3 regions of the Halomonas sp. E14 genome follow, and region 3 is predicted to be linked to each of the others. Evidence: predicted binding sites of a transcription regulator. Region 3 holds the regulator's gene; each other region holds the start of a gene.
What was found. Region 3 encodes sigma-54, which starts transcription at its own class of promoters, with help from an activator protein. Its sites were predicted from a motif close to TGGCACNNNNNTTGCTNT; they were not measured.
Positions count from the first base shown of each region.

Region 1: a site for sigma-54 is predicted at 1,760-1,777, ahead of ACT7B3_RS04160 (nitrate reductase). Genes of this name have one in related genera too.
Region 2: a site for sigma-54 is predicted at 1,095-1,112, ahead of ACT7B3_RS04195 (NarK family nitrate/nitrite MFS transporter). Genes of this name have one in related genera too.

Region 1 is NZ_CP199423.1:899,393-905,732, reverse strand. It holds gene ACT7B3_RS04160 (nitrate reductase) at 1-1,617, opposite strand, end outside; gene ACT7B3_RS04155 (ANTAR domain-containing response regulator) at 2,193-2,825, shown strand; gene ACT7B3_RS04150 (CmpA/NrtA family ABC transporter substrate-binding protein) at 2,822-3,862, shown strand; gene ACT7B3_RS04145 (NAD(P)/FAD-dependent oxidoreductase) at 4,131-5,459, shown strand; gene nirB (nitrite reductase large subunit NirB) at 5,456-6,340, shown strand, end outside.
Region 2 is NZ_CP199423.1:909,278-915,617, reverse strand. It holds gene ACT7B3_RS04205 (L,D-transpeptidase family protein) at 1-87, opposite strand, end outside; gene ACT7B3_RS04200 (murein L,D-transpeptidase catalytic domain family protein) at 251-1,021, shown strand; gene ACT7B3_RS04195 (NarK family nitrate/nitrite MFS transporter) at 1,293-2,645, shown strand; gene ACT7B3_RS04190 (histone deacetylase family protein) at 2,907-4,070, shown strand; gene ACT7B3_RS04185 (phospholipase D-like domain-containing protein) at 4,064-5,353, opposite strand; gene ACT7B3_RS04180 (GFA family protein) at 5,530-5,952, shown strand; gene ACT7B3_RS04175 (peroxiredoxin) at 6,037-6,340, shown strand, end outside.
Region 3 is NZ_CP199423.1:2,451,913-2,458,252, reverse strand. It holds gene rapZ (RNase adapter RapZ) at 1-559, opposite strand, end outside; gene ptsN (PTS IIA-like nitrogen regulatory protein PtsN) at 600-1,070, opposite strand; gene hpf (ribosome hibernation-promoting factor, HPF/YfiA family) at 1,077-1,385, opposite strand; gene ACT7B3_RS11480 (RNA polymerase factor sigma-54) at 1,494-2,903, opposite strand; gene lptB (LPS export ABC transporter ATP-binding protein) at 3,058-3,789, opposite strand; gene lptA (lipopolysaccharide transport periplasmic protein LptA) at 3,791-4,300, opposite strand; gene lptC (LPS export ABC transporter periplasmic protein LptC) at 4,297-4,905, opposite strand; gene ACT7B3_RS11460 (KdsC family phosphatase) at 4,914-5,471, opposite strand; gene ACT7B3_RS11455 (KpsF/GutQ family sugar-phosphate isomerase) at 5,492-6,340, opposite strand, start outside.

The DNA.
Region 1 (6,340 bases), 1.6 Mb from region 3:
ATCGTAGGCCGCTCGGTCGAGCCCGGCCAGGCCCGAAATGTCGAACAGCCGGCGGCTATCGCCCGGGCCCTTGCCATTCTCGAAGCCCGAGAGCCGGGCGTGCTCGTCGAAGATCTCGCACGGATGGGTGTAGGCGAAGGCCTCGCCGAAGCCCAGCCGCCTGGCCACCTCGCACAGCGCCCACCAGTCGTGCCGGGCCTCGCCAGGTGGCGACAGGATGCCGCGCTGGCGTGAGATGCGTCGCTCGGAGTTGGTCACGGTGCCGTCCTTCTCCGACCAGCTCGAAGCCGGCAGCACGATGTCGGCATAGGCCAGCAGATCGGCATTGGCCATGCACTCGGAGACGATCACCAGCGGGCATTTCGCCAGCGCCGCACGCACGCGGTCGGTGCGCGGCAGGCTCACTGCCGGGTTGGTGGCCATGATCCACAGCGCCTGCACCTCGCCGCGCTCGATCGCCTCGAACAGTGCCACCGCCTTGTGGCCGGGCCCTTCCGGCAGGCATGGCACCAGCCGCTCGGTGGCCCAGAAGCGTGTGACGCGATCCCGTGCGCCGGGGGTGTCATAGTCCATGTGGGCGGCCAGCTGGTTGGCCAGCCCGCCCACCTCGCGCCCGCCCATGGCGTTGGGCTGGCCGGTGATCGAGAACGGTCCCGCCCCCGGCAGGCCGATCTTGCCGCCGGCCAGGTGGCAGTTGATGATGGCGTTGCCCTTGTCAGTGCCGCTGCTCGACTGATTCACCCCCTGGGAAAACAGCGTGACCACATGCAGGTGGCTGGCGAACCAGTAGAAGAAGGTTTCCAGACGCTCGGGGTCGAGATCGCAGTCGGCGGCGATGGCCTCCACGTCGGCCTCCTGCTCCCGCGCCGCGGCCAGCGCCTCGTCGAAGCCCTGGGTATGCGCCTCCAGATAGATGCGGTCGAGCTTGTTGCGCGCAGCCATCCATGCCAGCAGCCCGGTGAACAGACGGGCGTCGCTGCCCGGCTTGAGCCCCAGGTAGAGGTCGGCGAGCTCGCAGGTATCGGTCACCCGCGGGTCGATCACCACCACCCGCAGCAGCGGGTTGCGCTGCTTGGCCACCTTGAGACGCTGATAGAGCACCGGATGGTTCCAGGCCAGGTTGGAGCCTACCAGCACCACCAGCTCGGCCTCCTCGAGGTCCTCGTAGCTGCACGGCACGGCGTCGGCGCCGAAGGCACGCTTGTGGGCCGCCACCGCCGAGGCCATGCACAGGCGCGAATTGGTATCCAGGTGCGGCGTGCCGAGAAAGCCCTTGAACAGCTTGTTGGCGACGTAATAGTCCTCGGTGAGCAGCTGCCCGGAGAGGTAGGCGGCAATGGCATTGGGGCCGTGGGCGGCACGCGCCTCTTTCAAGCGGCCGGCCACCGCATCCAGCGCGGTGTCCCAATCGCTCTCCACGCCGTCGACGATGGGCCGGGTCAGACGACCGCCATGACCCAGCGTCTCGTGCAGGGCCGAGCCTTTCACGCACAGGCGGCCGAAGTTGGCCGGATGCTGCGGATCGCCCTGCACGTCGACGATTTCGCCGTTCTCGACGCTGGCCACCACGCCACAGCCAACGCCGCAGTAGGGGCAAGTGGTTCGGGCCTCGCGCATGTCGCTCTCCTGTCATTGCTGTCGAAACGACGACGCCCGCCACTGCCGCCCCCAAAGGGCGGCGGTGGCGGGCGTCGTTGCCATGGGAAGCGCGGCTCTGCGCTCACCTGTGTCAGGATTAAACCTGACGTATGCCATGCTTTAAGCAGAAAACGTGCCATCGAGCGGCTTCAACCGAGTGTTTCAGTCAGATATGGCCCCTCGCCCGGCGGCACACCGCAGCCCGCGGCGTGATGCGAGGGGGTCATGGCGCACCATCGGTCGGCAGCGGCGGCCGCCGATGCACCCGCATGGTGCATCCGTGTCGGGGATTCCACCGTGCTGCCTTCACCCGGCGCTCTACCGTCCTCATCGAGTCCTCACCCTCACCTATCCCCTTACATCCTCAAGATCCCGGCCAGTTTCCTGACCATCGGCAGCTCCTGTCGCGACTTCTGGTCATACGTCGGCCAGCAGCGCGCAGGCAAACACCTGTCGTATGCCATGCCAGGCCGAAAAGGTCGCAGCTGGAATATTTCTTGCTAGGGTTGGGCTATGCAGCGCCTAGCCCCTCAGCCCGACACGAGCGACTCTCTATGCCTTCTCCCTTGAACATTCTGCTGGTCGACGACGAGATGGTGCGGGCCGCCATGGTCGAGGAGGCGTTGATGGCCGAAGGACACCAGGTCATCTGCCGGCTCGCCAGCCCCGCCAACCTCAACGAGATGGTCGAGCGATACCAGCCCGACGTGGTGATCATCGACATGGAGAGCCCCGACCGCGACACCCTGGAGAGCATGGCCCTGCTCAACCGCGAGAACCCGCGGCCGGTGGTGTTCTTCGCCGACCAGCACGACTCCGACATGCTCAAGGCCGCGCTCAAGGCCGGGGTCAGCGCCTACGTGGTCGACGGCCTGGTGCCGGAACGCGTGGAAGCCATCGTCGAGGTGGCCATTGCCCGCTTCGACGCCTTCCACAGCATGCGCCAGGAACTCGACAAGGCGCGCAGCCAGCTGGCCGAGCGCAAGCGCATCGAGCGCGCCAAGGGCCTGTTGATGAAGCACCAAGACTGCGACGAAGAGCAGGCCTACCGCATGCTGCGCAAGCTCGCCATGGACCGCGGCCAGCGCATCGCCGACGTTGCCGACAGCGTCGTCGACGTGCTTGGCCGCCTGAATACGTCATCGCCCCAGGGGCGATCCGCCGACAAACGGGAACCCCGCTCATGAGCCCGACGCACCCTTACGCCGCCACCCCGGAACGCACCTGCCTAACGCTTGGCTTCGTGCCCCTGCTCGATGCCGCCCTGCTGGTGGTGGCCCGCGAACGCGGCTGCTTCGCCGACCAGGGGCTGGAGGTAAACCTCTCGCGCGAGAACGCCTGGAGCACCCTGCGCGACAAGGTCGCCGCCGGCCTGCTCGACGGCGCCCAGATGCTTGCCCCCATGCCGCTGGCCATGAGCCTGGGGCTTGGCCGAGCGCCCTGTGACACCCTGGCCCCGTTGCTGCTCAGCCGCAACGGCAACACACTGACGCTCTCCACCCGGCTGAGCGAGGCGTGCGGCGCCGAGCTGGCCGACGACCCCGCCACCAGCGCCATGGCGCTGGGCGACTGGCTGCGCCGCCAAGGCAGCGCCCCCCGCCCGCGCCTGGCCATGGTCTACCCCTACGCCTGCCAGCACTATCAGCTGCGCGACTGGCTCGACCTGGGCGACATCACCCCCGAACGCGACGTGGAACTGGTGGCCATGCCGCCGCCACGCATGGTGGAAGCGCTGCGCATCGGCCAGATTGACGGCTTCTGCGCCGGGGAACCCTGGGGCACCCTGGCGCGCCACTGCGGCGTGGGCCGGCTGGCGGCCACCGGCGCCCAGCTGTGGCCCGACCACCCCGAGAAGGTGCTCGGCGTGACGCGCTCGTGGGCCGAACGCTACCCGGCCACCCTGGCCGCCCTGCTGCGCGCCCTGGCGGCGGCCAGTGTGTGGCTGGCCGACTCACCGGAGCATCGCCGCCAGGCCCTGGCCTGGCTGGCGCTGCCGCCCTACCTCGACCGCTCGGTGCGCCACCTGGAAACGCTCGACCTCGATACCGCACCGATTCACCAACGCTTCTACGGTGCCGGCATGCTGCGCCCCACGCCGCAGGATGCCCAGCACTTCGCCAGTCCCATGGCGCGCCAGCTGGAAGCTGCCGGTGACACCTTCGATCCCGCCAGCGTCGCGGCATGCTACAGCCCTGTGCATTTCGATGCTGCCATGCACCACTGATGTGCAGCCCCGGCCGGAGGCGGCACTCCGGCCCACCCCAACCATACTAGTAAACCAATGAAAAAAAAGAATTAACCTTCTTTTTAAGGCACCCTGGCCAGGTTCTTGAAACCATCTGGGCATAACGCGATCAACGGCGATCGCTCGCATGACTGGACAACGACGTCTCTGCGCCCCCGGCTCGATCCTCGCATCGACAGGGCAAGCGCCGAGGCGTCGTTGCGTTTTGTCTCCGTCATCACGACGCGCAGCGAAAGGAGGTGTTCGCATGCCCCAGCGACATCCCGAGAGTTCCGCCATTGAGCACCTGGTCATCGTCGGCAACGGCATGGCCGGCCACCGCCTGGTGGAAGCGCTCCTGGCCCGGCCCGAGCGGCCCGCCACGATCACCGTGATCGGTGCCGAATCCGCGCCGGCCTACAACCGCATCCTGCTCTCGCCGCTGCTGGCCGGCGAAATGGACAAGCGCGACCTTACCCTGCGCGGCGCCGAGTGGTACGCCGAACACGGCATCGAGCTGATCCTCGGCGAACGGGTGGAGCAGATCGACCGCTGCGCCCAACGGCTGACCACCGGCGCCGGACGCGAGCTCGCCTATGACCGCCTGGTGCTGGCCACCGGCTCAAACCCGGCCCGCCCGCCGGTGCCGGGGCTGGAGCTACCCGGTGTGCACGTGTTCCGCGACCTGCACGACGCCGACGCCCTGGCGCGCGCCGCCCAGCGTGGCGGAAGCGCCGTAGTGATAGGCGGCGGTCTGCTTGGCCTGGAGGCGGCGGAAGGGCTGCGCAAGCGCGGCATGCAGGTGAGCCTGCTGCAGCGCGACGACCGCCTGATGAACCGCCAGCTCGACCTCACCGCCGCCCGGCTGCTGGAAAGCGAGCTGCGCGGGCGCGGGCTCGACATTCACACCGACGCCCAGCTCGAGCGCCTGGAAGCCAATGCCGAAGGCCAGGTATGCGCTGCCCTGCTCGCCGACGGCACCCGTCTGGCCGCGGACTGCGTGGTGGTGGCCATCGGCATCGTGCCCAACGCCACGCTGGGGCGCGACGCCGGCCTCGACACCCAACGCGGGGTGATCGTCGACGAGTGGCTCACCACCAGCGACCCGGCCATTCACGCCCTGGGCGAATGCTGCGAGCACCGCGGCAACCTCTACGGCCTGGTCGAGCCGATCTGGCGCCAGGTCGAGGTGCTAGCCGACAAGCTGTGCCGCTCTGACGCCGAGCGCTCTGATGCCAACAGTGCCCAGGGCTACGTCGAGAAACCGACCGCCACCAAGCTCAAGGTAAGCGGCATCTCGCTCTACGCCTTCGGCCCCACCGAGGCCGAGCCCGACCACGACGTGCTGAGCTACCGCGACCCCCAGCAGGGCGACTACCGCCGCCTGCTGCTGCGTAACGGCCGCCTGGAAGGCGCCGTGCTCTACGGCGACACCGCCGCCGGCCCCTGGTACTTCGAACAGGCCCTGGCCGGGCGCGACCTCACCGCCTGCCGCGCCGCGCTGCTGCTTGGTGCCGCCGACGCCCAGGCCCTGCTCGACGACGCCGCCGAACACGCCCACGAATCACCGCACAGCCCCGCGAAGGAGGCCGCATGAACACGCCCAAGCAGAACCTGATCATCATCGGCAACGGCATGGTCGGCCACCACCTGGTCGAGCAGTTGGTCGAACAGGGCGCCACCGCGCGCTACGCCATCACCGTGTTCGGCGAAGAGCGCCACCTGGCTTACGACCGCGTGCACCTCTCGGAGTACTTCAGCGGCCGCGACGCTGCCTCACTCGCGCTTTCCACCGCCGACTACTACGCCGAGCACGGCATCGCGCTGCGCCTTGGCGAAGCGGTGAGCGCGATCAACCGCGACGCCGGCGAAGTGGTGACCGACCAGGGCCGCCACCGCTACGACCGCCTGGTGCTGGCCACCGGCTCCTACCCCTTCGTGCCGCCGATCCCCGGCAACGACCGTGAGGGCTGCCTGGTCTACCGCACCCTGGAAGACCTCGACGCCATCCGCGAAGCCGCCGAAAGCGCCTCTACCGGCGTGGTGGTGGGCGGCGGCCTGCTCGGCCTGGAAGCGGCCAACGCCCTGCGCGGGCTGAACCTCGATACCGCCGTGGTGGAGTTCGCCCCGCGCCTGATGCCGATGCAGGTGGACAGCGAAGGTGGCGAACTGCTGCGCGAGAAGATCGAGTCGCTCGGCGTGCAGGTGCTCACCGGCCGCGCCACCCAGGAGATCGTCGACGGCGAGGCCAGCCGCCACCGCATGGTGTTCCAGGACGGCAAGGTGCTGGAAACCGACCTGATCGTCTTCTCCGCCGGCATTCGCCCGCGCGACGAGCTGGCCCGCGACTGCCGCCTGGAGCTTGGCGAACGCGGCGGCGTGGTGATCGACGACCGCTGCCTCACCAGCGACCCGGCGATCCTCGCCGTCGGCGAAGTGGCGCTGTGGAACAACAGCATCTTCGGCCTGGTCGCCCCC
Region 2 (6,340 bases), 1.5 Mb from region 3:
ATCGGGCGTAGCGTTCTCCTCGGCCCAACTTGCACCGACCGAGCCTAGCAGCCACAGCAGCATGCCCATCCAGGCAATTGCACGCATCATTTCCTCCTGCTCCGTTGATTCCGCGCCTGGCGTTCCCGGCCGTCCTCTTCATAATAGTGGCGGTTCCGCGGGGCGCTTGGAAGCGGCCCGGCGGCCTTTTGCCCAAGCCGCCCACGGCTTTCCGCAGCCGGCGGCACGATGACGCTTCAGGTGCCCGACGATGCGAATCCAAACCCGCTGCCGCTTGACCCGCTCTTTCTCGACCCGTGCACGCTTGGCCCGCTCTTTCTTAACCCGCTCGGCCCTGCCCGTGGCCCTGCTGGTCGTGCCGCTTGCCACCCAGGCAGGCACCTTCCTGGCCCAGGCCACGCTGGACGCTACGCCGCAGGCACGGCTAGCCACCAGCCTGGCACAGCTGGCCCCCGGCGCCGACCCCCAGGTGCTCACCCTTGCCGCCAATGCCATGGCCTGCGCCGACCCCCAGGCCGAACGGCTGGCGGTCATCGACTTCTCGCGGCCTTCGGTGGAGCCGCGCCTGTGGGTGTTCGATCTTGCCGAAGAGCGTCTGCTGTTCGAGGAGCTGGTCTCCCACGGGCGCGGCTCGGGCGATGCCGAAGCAACGATATTCTCCAACACTCCGGAGAGCTACCAGTCGAGCCTCGGCCTGTTTCGCACGCTGAACAGCTACTACGGGCGCAACGGCTACTCGCTGCGTCTGGAAGGGCTGGAGGCAGGCGTCAACGATCTGGCCTACCAGCGCGCCATCGTGATCCACGGCGCCGACTACGTCAGCGAGGAGTTCATTCGCCAGACCGGGCGGCTCGGGCGCAGCCACGGCTGCCCGGCAGTACGCCAGGAAGTCACCTACCCGCTGATCGACAGCCTCAAGGAGGAGCACTACCTGTTCGCCTACTACCCCGACCAGGCCTGGCTCGAAGGCTCCGCCTTCCTCCGCTGCGACCGCGCCGACCGCCAGCTGGCCATGAACTGACCGGGGCCGGCGGCGGCACCAGCGCGGGGCGCCGGCGTGCGGCGCTGCACCATGGCTGTGCTCCGCCGCGGCATGGCCTGGCGCCCGCTTTCGCCACATTCCTTCGCAACTCCTTGTCCCCCCTCGCCTATCGCTAAATTGGCAAATGAATTGCCTGATCCAGGTCAACCACTGGTAGACGTGGACCAGGCTCCCCAGGAGTACGAGTGCGTCAGACCTGACCTTCAACGGAGAAGGACAACCCCATTTCTCATCCGTATGAGGTCTGCCCATGGAACTGCGTAACAAGGCCAACAGGATTCGCCTGCTCAGCCTGAGCACGCCGCAGATGCGTGCCTTCCACTTCTCCTGGTTTGCCTTTCATATCTGCTTCTTCGGCTGGTTCGGCATCGCCCCGCTGATGGCGGTGGTGCGCGAGGACCTGGCGCTGACCCAGACCCAGATCGGCAACACCATCATCGCCTCGGTGCTGATCACGGTGGTGGTGCGCATGGCCATCGGCGTGCTGTGCGACCGCATCGGCCCGCGCAAGACCTACACCGGCCTACTGCTGCTCGGCTCCGTGCCGGTGATGAGCATCGGCTTCGCCAACAGCTTCGAGACCTTCCTGCTGGCGCGCCTGGCCATCGGGGCGATCGGCGCCGCCTTCGTCATCACCCAGTACCACACCACCATGATGTTCGCGCCCAACGTGGTCGGCACCGCCAACGCTACCAGCGCCGGCTGGGGCAACCTGGGCGGCGGCACCACCCAGATCGTGATGCCGCTGATCTTCTCCGGGCTGCTGATGCTCGGGGTCAGCGAAACCCTCGGTTGGCGGCTAGCGATGGTGGTACCGGGCGTGGTGATGTTCGTGACCGGCATCGGCTACTGGCTGTTCACCCAGGACGCACCCAACGGGAACTTCGACGAACTGCGTGCGCGCGGCGAGCTGCCGCCGGCCAACGGCGAGCACGGTGCCGGCAAGAGCTTCATGGCCGCCGCCAAGGACATCCGCGTGTGGGCGCTGTTCGTGGTCTATGCCATCTGCTTCGGCGTCGAGCTGACCATCAACAACATCGCCGCCATCTATTTCTTCGACCACTTCGACCTGACGCTGGCCACTGCCGGCATGATTGCCGGCCTGTTCGGCCTGATGAACGTCTTTGCCCGCACCCTGGGCGGCATCTTCTCCGACCTGTTCGCCCGCAACGGCGGCCTCAAGGGCCGGGTGCGCTGGCTGTTTATCGCCTTGATCTGCGAAGGCATCGCGCTGGTCGCCTTCTCGCAGATGCACGTGCTGTCGTACGCCATCGGCATCATGCTGGTATTCAGCCTGTTCGTGCAGATGGCCGAAGGGGCCACCTACGGCGTGGTGCCGTTCATCAACAAGAAGGCCCTGGGCGCAGTGGCCGGCATCGTCGGGGCCGGCGGCAACGTCGGCGCGGTGGCCGCGGCCTTCCTCTTCCGCTCCGAGGCGATCACCTACCAGCAGGGGCTGTTCTACCTCGGCCTGGTGGTGCTGGTACTGGCCTCGTGCGCGCTGCTGGTGCGCTTCAGCGACGAGACAGAGGCCGAGGAGGCCAAGGCCTACCGCGAGGCCATGGGCGAGGACACCGGCGCCGGCGCGCTGTCGCTGCGCTAGCCTCTGGCAGCGCTGCGTTGCCCCCTGACAACCGCCGCCTTCGGGCGGCGGCTGGCGTATTGCCCATGTATACCGACAGCCGTACGAAAATTTTCATCTGGCCACTAATACGCGAAGACAAACGGGCCACCGACGGGTGGCTCGTTTGCCAGTACTAACCACGTAGCACCCATCCGCCGACACGCCTAAGGGCAGCCAACCAGGCGGTCCCGCAAGCGTTGGCAAAGAGACTATGCTGAAGGCTACCGAGAGCTGCCCCGCATGGAGCTGTGTGTGGCCGAGCCCAATAGCATCATTGCCTTCTACGACGAACGCGTCCTCTCCCACCAGCCGGATGGCGAAGCCTCCTTCCTGCCCGGCCGCATGGATCGCCGAATACGTCAGCGACTTTCCAGTTTGAACGTTCCGTGGAAATACCCCGAGCATGCCGGCCGACTGACAGCCATTCGCCACCTGCTAGAAATCGAACCGGTAGCCGGCCTCATCTTCGAGGGCGGCAAGGCTGCCACACGGGAGCAGCTGGCGCGCGTCCATACCAGCTCCTATCTCAGTCACATCTTCGAATTGTGCGGCAAGAATGCTTGGCTCGACGTTGATACCACAGCCGTATCGCCCGGCAGCATCGAGGCTGCCGAAGTGGCCGCCGGTACCGCGGTCACAGCAGTCGAGGCCGTGCTGAACAGCCGCTGCGAGAGTGCCTTCGCCCTAGTCCGCCCGCCAGGCCATCATGCCGAGCCGGCCCGGGCCCGAGGCTTCTGTCTACTCAACAACGTCGCGGTGGCCGCAACATATGCACAGGCCGAGTGGGGCTGCCAGCGAGTCATGATCGTAGATTGGGACGCCCACCACGGCAACGGCACTCAGGACATCTTTTATGCTGACCCCAGCGTGCTGTTCTTCGACATACACCGGGCATCGCCCTTCTACCCGGGCACGGGGCGACTGGAAGAAACCGGCGCCGGGTTAGGGGAAGGCACCACGGTCAACGTACCACTGCCCGCCGGCGCTGGCGACCAGGCCTATCTTAAGGCCTTCAACGAGATTCTGGTGCCGGCTGCCGACTGGTTCGAACCGGAGCTGCTGCTGGTCTCGGCAGGCTTCGACCCGCACCCCTTCGACTTGGCCATGAACGTCTCTTTCGAAGGGTTTGCCGCCATGACCGGCATCCTGCAGCAGGTAGCGCGTCGCCATTGTCTGGGGCGCCTGGTTTTCGTGCTCGAAGGAGGCTATCACCTGCTGTCGCTCTCCCGCGGGGTCAAGACGGTTCTCGACGTACTGGCTGGGGGCAGCGTCTCCCCACCAGGTAGCGCCGGCATGGATGAGGTCAAGGCAGCGGCCGAATTTCACCTTCCGGCCTTTGCCACAGAAGCGCCCGGCCCGACCACACAACACACCCCATACACAGATGCTCCCGATACTCAATAGTGCGCCCCCGCGATCATGCTCACCCAGCCAGCCAGCCGCTTGCGCCAAGGACGCTCTTCCCAACGCGCCAAGGTGAAGGGGATCGCGTCGTTCAGGTCCTCTTCGACCAGGCCGCGAACGTAGCGGGCGAAGTCCTCGTCGTAGATGTTGACGTTGCCCTCCTTGTTGATGCGAAAGGAACGGTTGTCGATGTTGGTCGAGCCGATACTGGCCCAGCGGTCGTCAATGCTGATCAGCTTGGCGTGATACATCGACGGCTGGTACTCGTAGATCTCCACACCTGCTTCAAGCATGGGTCGCCAGCGGTTGATCGAGGCCTGCCTGACGAAGCCATAGTCGATGCTGTCGCCAGGCAGCAGGATGCGCACCTCGACACCTCGCTCTGCCGCCTCGGTAAGGGCCTCGAGGAAGCTTGGATCGGGGTAGAAATAAGCGGAGGAGATGGTGATGCGCTCCTGGGCAGCGGCGACGGCGTACTTGAACATCATGCGGATGCGATGCATGCCTTCACGGGGCTTGCTGCTGACCATCTGCATGCGCAGCTCGCCCTGGGGTTCAAGCTCGGGAAAATACGCCTCGCCATGCAGTAGCTCGCCGCTTGCCTCGAGCCAGACCTCGGCGAAAGCGCCCTGCATGTTGCCCACCACGGGGCCGGTAATGCGAAAGTGATGATCGCGGTAGCCCGGCTCGTCGTCATCCGGCAGCCAGCTGTCGGTCACGTTGGCGCCCCCGGTAAAGCCGATTTGGCCATCGACGATCAGCAGCTTGCGGTGGGTGCGGTGGTTGAACTGCGGCAGCTGGTACCAGGAGGGCTCGCGCCAGCGAATCACCTCGACGCCGGCCTCTTCCATGCGCTTGAGGTGCTCTTCCTTGGCCGGCATGGAGCCGACGAAATCGAGCAGCGCATGCACGGTCACCCCTCGCTGCGCCGCTTCCGCCAAGGCTTCGGCGAAGGCAGCTGCCGCCTTGTCACCAAAGAACTCAAAAACCTCGAAGGAGATGGTGTGCTCTGCCGCAGCGATGGCGGCAAGCTTTGCCGCGTAGATGGCCTCGCCGCCCTCGATATGTTCGATGTGATTACCGTCGAGAATGGGATGGGGCAGGATGTGCTGCAGCGACCTGACGAAGCGGGCGTCTTCGACCCCATAGTCGACTACCACGGGCTCAACCAGCCGCTTGGGCTTGGGGGTCGCGTTGGAAAGAATGACGCCGCCGATCACCAGCAGAATGGCCACCGCCAGCGCAGTCCCGCCAATCAAGCGGCATTTGGTTCGTCGCTTCAAAGTGGCTCCCCTTTTCAACGTCTCTACACACCCTAGCAAACTTGGCCGCCTCTCGACGTTCCTGCCCAGCCGCACCGCGTGGGGCCTGCGTGAAAAGTGGGCGAGTAGCATGGCGCTGATGTGTCTAAACTGCGGAAGTCGATGGAGGCTTTGCCTTGGCACAGCAGGAGACAATCATGAAGGACGGAATGAGTGCGCGTGGTAGCTGCCTGTGCGGCGCCGTGAACGTGGCAGTCGCCACACGCAAGCAGAATGTCGGCGCCTGCCACTGCAGCATGTGCCGCACCTGGGGCGGCGGTCCGCTGCTGGCGCTAGAGTCGGTCAGCGAGGTCCGCATAGAGGGCGAGGAGAACGTGGCGGTCTACGCCTCGTCGGACTGGGCGGAGCGCGGTTTCTGCCAGCGCTGCGGCACGCACCTGTTCTACCGCCTCAAGACCGGCGACCACTACGCCATTCCGGTCGGGCTGGTCGACGGCGGCGAGGCCTGGACCTTCGACACCCAGATCTTCATCGATCAGAAGCCGCCCTATTACCACTTCGCCAACGAGACTCACAACATGACCGGCCAGGAGGTCTTCGACGCTTATCCGGGGACGTGACCGTTGGCAAGCCGCAGACCACCATGTACGGACGGCTTGCGCTACAGTGAGTGACACTCATCAAACCGCAGGAAGGAGCGCTCCATGCCCATCTCCGTAGGCGACAAGATCCCCGATGTCCGGATCAAGACCTGTGGCCCCGAAGGGCCCGCGGATATCGCCACCGGCGAGCTGTTCGCCGGCAAGCGCGTGGTGCTGTTCGGCGTGCCCGGCGCCTTCACCCCTGGCTGTTCGAACACCCATATGCCCGGCTTCGTCGTTCAGGCCGACAAGGTATTGGAGAAGGCCGATATCCTGGCCTGCGTGTCGGTCAACGATGGCTTCGTGATGCGCGCCTGGCAGCAAAGCCAGAATGCCCAGGAAATTCTGATGCTGGCCGACGGCAATG
Region 3 (6,340 bases):
CGAACACGATATCTGCGTCAAGCGGCACGCCGCCCTTGAAGCCAAACGATTCCACCGTCAGGGTCAGCTGGTCGGCGCGGTGGCTGGCTACCTGGTCGGCAATGCGGCCGCGCAGGTCATGTACGGAAAGCCGTGAGGTGTCGATGACCAGGTCGGCGAGGTTGCGAATGCCGCTGAGCGTGGCGTGCTCCGTCTCGATCGCTTCCTTCAGCGTCATGTTGCTGCCGCGGGTCAGGGGGTGGCGACGCCGCGTGGCCGAGTAGCGTTCGATCAGGATGCGTGCGTCGGTGGTGAGATAGATCACCTGGCAGTCCACGCCGCGCTCGCGCAGCTCCTCAAGCAGACGCGGGAAGCGTTCCAGTGCATGGGGGAGATTGCGCGCATCGACGCTGACGGCAATGGCAGAGTGGCCGGCGGGGCTGTCGCGTAGTTCGTCGACCAGAGAGCCCAGCAGCATGGCGGGGAGGTTGTCGATGGCGTAGTAGCCGATATCCTCGAGCGCCTGCAGTGCGATCGATTTGCCGGAACCGGAACGGCCACTGATGATCACGAGCTGCATGGCGGATCTCCTGAGCGAATGGCGGGCCGTGCGGGCGGCGTCAGGGTGACGCTTGTCGTCGTATGGCCTCGATGAGTCGTTCGTGGAGTTCGCGCTGGCTTTCGCACTTGCGCAGTCTCGCACGGGTCTCGGCGTCGTTCATGGTGCCGGCTACCTGGCTGAGCAGCGCCAGGTGGGTGTCATCGGCCTCCTCGGGCACCAGCAGCACGAAGACCAGATCCACCGGTTCGCCGTCGATGGCGTCGAAGTCGATCGGCTCGGCCAGCTTCAGAAAGGCCGCTACCGGGCTGTGGCAGTGCGGGCTTCTTGCGTGAGGAATGGCAACCCCGTTGCCGATGCCGGTGCTGCCAAGGCGTTCACGCCCCACCAGCCGGGCAAACACTTCCTGGCTGTCGAGGCTCGGGGTATTCTGCGCGATGAACGTGCTGAAGAACTCCAGCACACGTTTCTTGCTGCCCCCGGGCACGCCGAACAGGGCGCGCTCCGGGGGCAGAATGGTTTCTAGTGACATGGCGTCTCAGCGAATGCCGGCGCCTTGGGCGCGGGCTTGGGCCTTTTCCTTGTGCTTGACCATCTGGCGGTCGAGCTTGTCGGTGAGGGCGTCGATGGCGGCGTACATGTCGGGATCGGAGGCTTCCGCATGCAGATCGGCGCCGGCTGCGTGCAGGGTGCAGGCGGCCAGCATACGTTCCTTCTCTACCGACAGGGTGACGTGGACGTTGGTGATGTTGTCGTAATGACGCTGAACGCGGTTCAGCTTCTCGCTTACGTAGTCACGCAGGGCATCGGTCAGCTCTACATGGTGGCCGGTGATATTGACTTGCATGACAGGCTCCTTCGTCCGTCGAGTGGTGGCTCGATTGTAACCCTTTTTAGGGCCTAGCAAACCCCCTCGCTACCCGCATTTGTCCGGGATCAAACCCGCCTCTCAAGCCTAGCGGAAACGCTTGCGTTCGCTCGACGAGGGGATACCCATGGCCTCACGATATTTGGCGACGGTACGTCTGGCGACCCGGATGCCTTCTTCTTCGAGCAGCTCGACCAGGCGGCTGTCGGAAAGCGGCTTGCGTGGAGGTTCATCCTGCACCATCTTGCGAATCCGTGCACGTATCGCGGTGCTGGAGTGCGCATCGCCCTCGCCGCCGCCCACGTGGCTCGAGAAGAAGTACTTCAGTTCGAACACCCCGCGCGGCGTATGGATGTACTTCTGTGTGGTCACGCGTGAAATGGTCGATTCGTGCATCTCAACGGCCTGGGCGATGTCGGCCAGGATAAGCGGGCGCATGGCTTCCTCGCCCTGCTCGAGAAAGTCGATCTGGCGCGCCATGATCTCGCTGCCGACCCGCAGCAGGGTGTCGTTGCGGCTGGCAAGACTCTTCATCAGCCAGCGCGCCTCTTGCAGGTGATCCTTGAGAAACTGATTATCGGCGCTCTTGTCGGCGCGCTTCACCAGCGACATGTAGTCGGGCTGGATGCGCAGCCGAGGGAGCGCTTCGGCATTGAGCTCGACGCGCCAGCCGTGGACGTCATGGATGGCCAGCAGGTCGGGCGTGACGTAGTTGCCGCTGACCTCGACGTAGGCACTGGCAGGGCGCGGGTCGAGCGAGCGAATCAGCCCGATGACAGCCTCCAGCGCTTCGTCGTCGAGCCCCAGGCGGCGCTTGAGCAAGCGGCGGTCGTCGGCGGCCAGGGCTTCGAGGAACTGGCGCACCAGCCGGCGCGCCTGGGGCAGCAGCGAAGTGGTGTCGGGCAGCGTGGCCAGCTGCAGCAGCAGGCATTCGCGCAGGTCGCGGGCGAAAACGCCGGTCGGCTCGAATTGCTGCAGACGCAGCAGGACCTGCTCCACTTCTCGGGTGGTCAGTCCGTCGAGTCCCTGCTGGCGAAGCCCGTCGCGCACATCATCAAGCGACTGGGTGAGGTAGCCGGTACCGTCGACGGCATCGATCAGGCTTTCGGCGATCAGCCGCTGGCGTTCGCTGAGGTCGGTCATGGCCAGCTGCCAGGTCAGGTGGCCGGCCAGGCTCTGAGCGCTGGCCTGGCGCTCGAAGTCAGGGCCTTCGCCGCTGCCAGCGCTGCCGTGATCGGGATAGGTGTCCGTCCACTCGCTGTCGGTGGTCAGCTCTAAGGGAATGTCGTCGTTCCAGTCGTCCGGGGGGGCGTCGTCGACCCGCGTCTCGCCGTACTGCTCGTCCAGTTCGAGCATCGGGTTGGCCTCGAGGGCCTGCTGGATTTCCTGGCGCAAATCAAGCGTGGAGAGCTGGAGCAGGGCGATGGCCTGCTGCAGCTGTGGCGTCATGGTCAGCTGGGTGCCGACTCGCAGTTGCAAAGAGGCTTTCATGGCCATGAGAGAAAGTGCTCATCTGCCGAAAAAAACCACCCTATTCCGCTTGAGCGTTGGTTGCAAGATGTGTTGCTGCAATATGCATGCCATGCGCAAATTTCATGCCCCAACACTTGACAGTCTGCAGCATCAGTGTGTTGTGAGGAACAAGGGGGCGTCAGAGGCGGAAATCTTCGCCGAGGTAAACTTCCCGCACGCGTCGATTGGCCAGGATGGTGTCGGCATCGCCTTCGGCGATGATCTGGCCGTCGCCGACGATATAGGCGGTATCGCAGATATCCAGCGTCTCGCGCACGTTGTGGTCGGTGATCAGCACACCGATGTTGCGTGCCTTGAGCTGGCGAATGATGCCCTTGATCTCGCCGACGGAAATGGGGTCGACGCCGGCGAAGGGTTCGTCAAGCAGGATGAAGGCGGGCTCGGTCGCCAGGGCGCGGGCGATCTCGACCCGCCGCCGTTCGCCGCCAGACAGGCTCATGCCCAGGTTGTCGCGAATGTGGGTGATATGGAAATCTTCCAGCAACTGCTCCAGCCGTGCGTGGCGGCCACGCTTGTCGAGGTCACGGCGCGTCTCGAGGATCGCCAGGATATTGTCCGCCACCGACAGCTTGCGAAAGATCGAGGCCTCCTGCGGCAGGTAGCCGATGCCGGCTCGTGCGCGCTCATGCATGGCGCTGCTGGAGAGATCCAGCTCGTCGATGCAGACGTTGCCGGCATCGGCCTTGACCAGCCCGACGATCATGTAGAACGAGGTGGTCTTGCCGGCGCCGTTGGGCCCGAGCAGCCCGACGATGCTGCCCTGGGCGATGGACAGGCTGATGTCGTGCACCACGCGGCGGCGCTTGTAGCTCTTGGCCAGGTGCCTGGCGTACAGCGTCTTCGTCGTCATCTCAGCGCTCCGGCTGCAGGGTCATGCGAATGCGCTGACGCCCTTCGACGCCTTCTCCCTCGGCGCGGGCCTGGACCACGCGGCGGTCGAGGAAGTACTCCAGGTAGCCGCCATCGAAGGTATCGCCGCCCTGTTGCAGTTCGGCGCGGTCGATCAGCTCCACGCGGCGTTCGGCCACGTGATAGATGATGGTACGGCCCCAGCCGCGGGCCAGCGGCTCGTCCGGAGCGGGCTGCTGCTGGATGTAGGCGCGTTCGCCGGTGGCGATGGCGCGGGTCAGCTCGCCCTGGGCATTGCGGCGGATCTCGACCCGGTCGCCGGTGAGTCGCATGCTGCCCTGGCGAATGTCCACGTCGCCGGTGTAGATCGCCGTGCCTGCCACGTTGTCCAGGTCGAGGCGGTCGGCCTCGACCTCGATGGGCGCGCTGGCATCGCTCTCCAGGGCCAGGGCAGGCGCGACCGAAAACAGCGCGCTCAGGGCGAGGGTCAGCAGCGGGACGATACGCATCATGGATCGGACTCCTCGTTGGTGGCGGTGCGGCGTGCGGGCGGATGATGGCCGCGCACATTGTCAGTCAAACGTGCCTGGTTGTCATGGATCCAGGCATCGAACCGCTCGCCGCTCATGCGCTGGGGCGGCTGTTGGAGAAGGGCGGGCGTGTCGCTCCAGGCGTGCCCGGTGTCGGCATCGAAGTGCAGGATGTCGGTGTCGAGCTGCCACAGCTCTTCCGGGGCGAACAGGCGGGCCTCGCCGCTCAAGGTCAGCGGGTTGCCGCCCGGGCCGAGGCGTCCCGTGGCGCCGCTGGCCACCCACAGGCGGCCTTCGCGGTCAATCAGGTGCGCCAGCGGCGTGAGCGCGCGCGTGACGTCGTCGTGGGGCGTATGCACCAGCCTGGGGCTGGTCAGGCGCTGATGCGCCACGCCCTGGGCGTCGTAACGCGTGAGGCGCACGTTCTCGAGGAAGTAGTCGGGCTCGCCGGCCTCGTCGGTGGGTACCGGCCCGGGCGGCGCTGGCCGCCAGGGGTCGAGCCAGGTCAGCAGCCCACCCAGCAGCAGCAACAACAGCAGCAGCCAAAAGCGGTAGGACGAGCGCAGCAGTCGACTCAGCGCGGCCATGATGGCGCTCAATGGCGGCTGAGCAGGTAGGTATCGACCAGGGCGTCGCGATGGCCTTGCGCTTCCAGCAGCGTGTCGCAGATCTCGCGAACGGCGCCATGCCCGCCGGGGCGCTCGGTGACCCAATCGGCCAGCGCCTGAATGTAGGGCGGTGCACCCGGCACGCTGATGCCAATGCCGGCGCGCTGGATGGCTGCCAGGTCCGGCAGGTCGTCGCCGCAGTAGGCGACCTGTTCGAGCGAGAGGCCCAAGCGGGAACACAGGCTGCGCAGGGTGGCCAGCTTGTCTTCGCAGCTCTGGAAGACGTGGTCGATGCCGAGCGAGGCGGCGCGGTGGCTGACCATGGGCGACTCGCGGCCGGTCAGCAGGGCGACCTGCAGGCCAGCGCGGCGCACCAGCTTGATGCCGAGTCCGTCCTGGGTGTGAAAGGCCTTGATCTCTACGCCGTCGGCCTGGAAATAGAGACGGCCGTCGGTGAGGACGCCATCCACGTCAATGGCCAACAGGCGAATCTTGCGCAGGCGGTCGATGAGTCGGGGGTCGATGACGGGGGCTGCCAGAGCCATGGGCTCTCCTTCAGTGATGGTCAGATGACGCCGCTGCGCAGCAGGTCGTGCATGTGCAGGGCGCCGATGGGGTGCCCTTCGTCGTCCACGACGGCGAGCGCGGTGATCAGGTTGTCCTCCATAACGCGCACTGCTTCTGCGGCCAGTAGATCGGGGCCGATGCGCTTGCCCGGACGAGTCATCACCTCGTCGACCGTGAGCCGGCTGAGATCCTGGTGCTGGTCGAGCGTGCGTCGCAAGTCGCCGTCGGTATAGACACCAAGCAGGCGATTCTGCTCGTCCACCACGCAGGTGAAGCCGAGGCCCTGGCGGGTGATCTCAAGCAGGGCGTCGCGCAGGGGGCTGCCCTGGGGCACGCAGGGCAGGCGATCACCCCGGTGCATCAGGTCGCTCACGCGCAGCAAGAGTCGCTTGCCGAGGCTACCGCCGGGGTGCGACAGGGCGAAGTCCTCGGCGGTGAAGCCACGCGCTTCCAGTAGCGCCACGGCCAGGGCGTCGCCCAGCGCCAGGGCGGCAGTGGTTGAGGCGGTGGGCGCAAGGTCGAGCGGGCAGGCCTCGCGGGCCACGCCGGCATCGAGATGGGCGTCGGCATGCCTCGCCAGCGTGGAGCCGGGGCGCCCGGTCATGCTGATCAGCGGGGTGCCGAGGCGCTTGAGCAGCGGCAGCAGGGCAGTGACTTCGGCTGTTTCGCCCGAGTTGGAGAGGGCCAGCACGACGTCGCCCGGGGTGATCATGCCAAGGTCGCCATGGCTCGCTTCGCCGGGATGCACGAAGAAGGCCGGGGTGCCGGTGCTGGCCAGGGTGGCGGCGATCTTGCCGGCAATGTGCCCCGACTTGCCCATGCCGGTGACCACCACGCGGCCGCGACA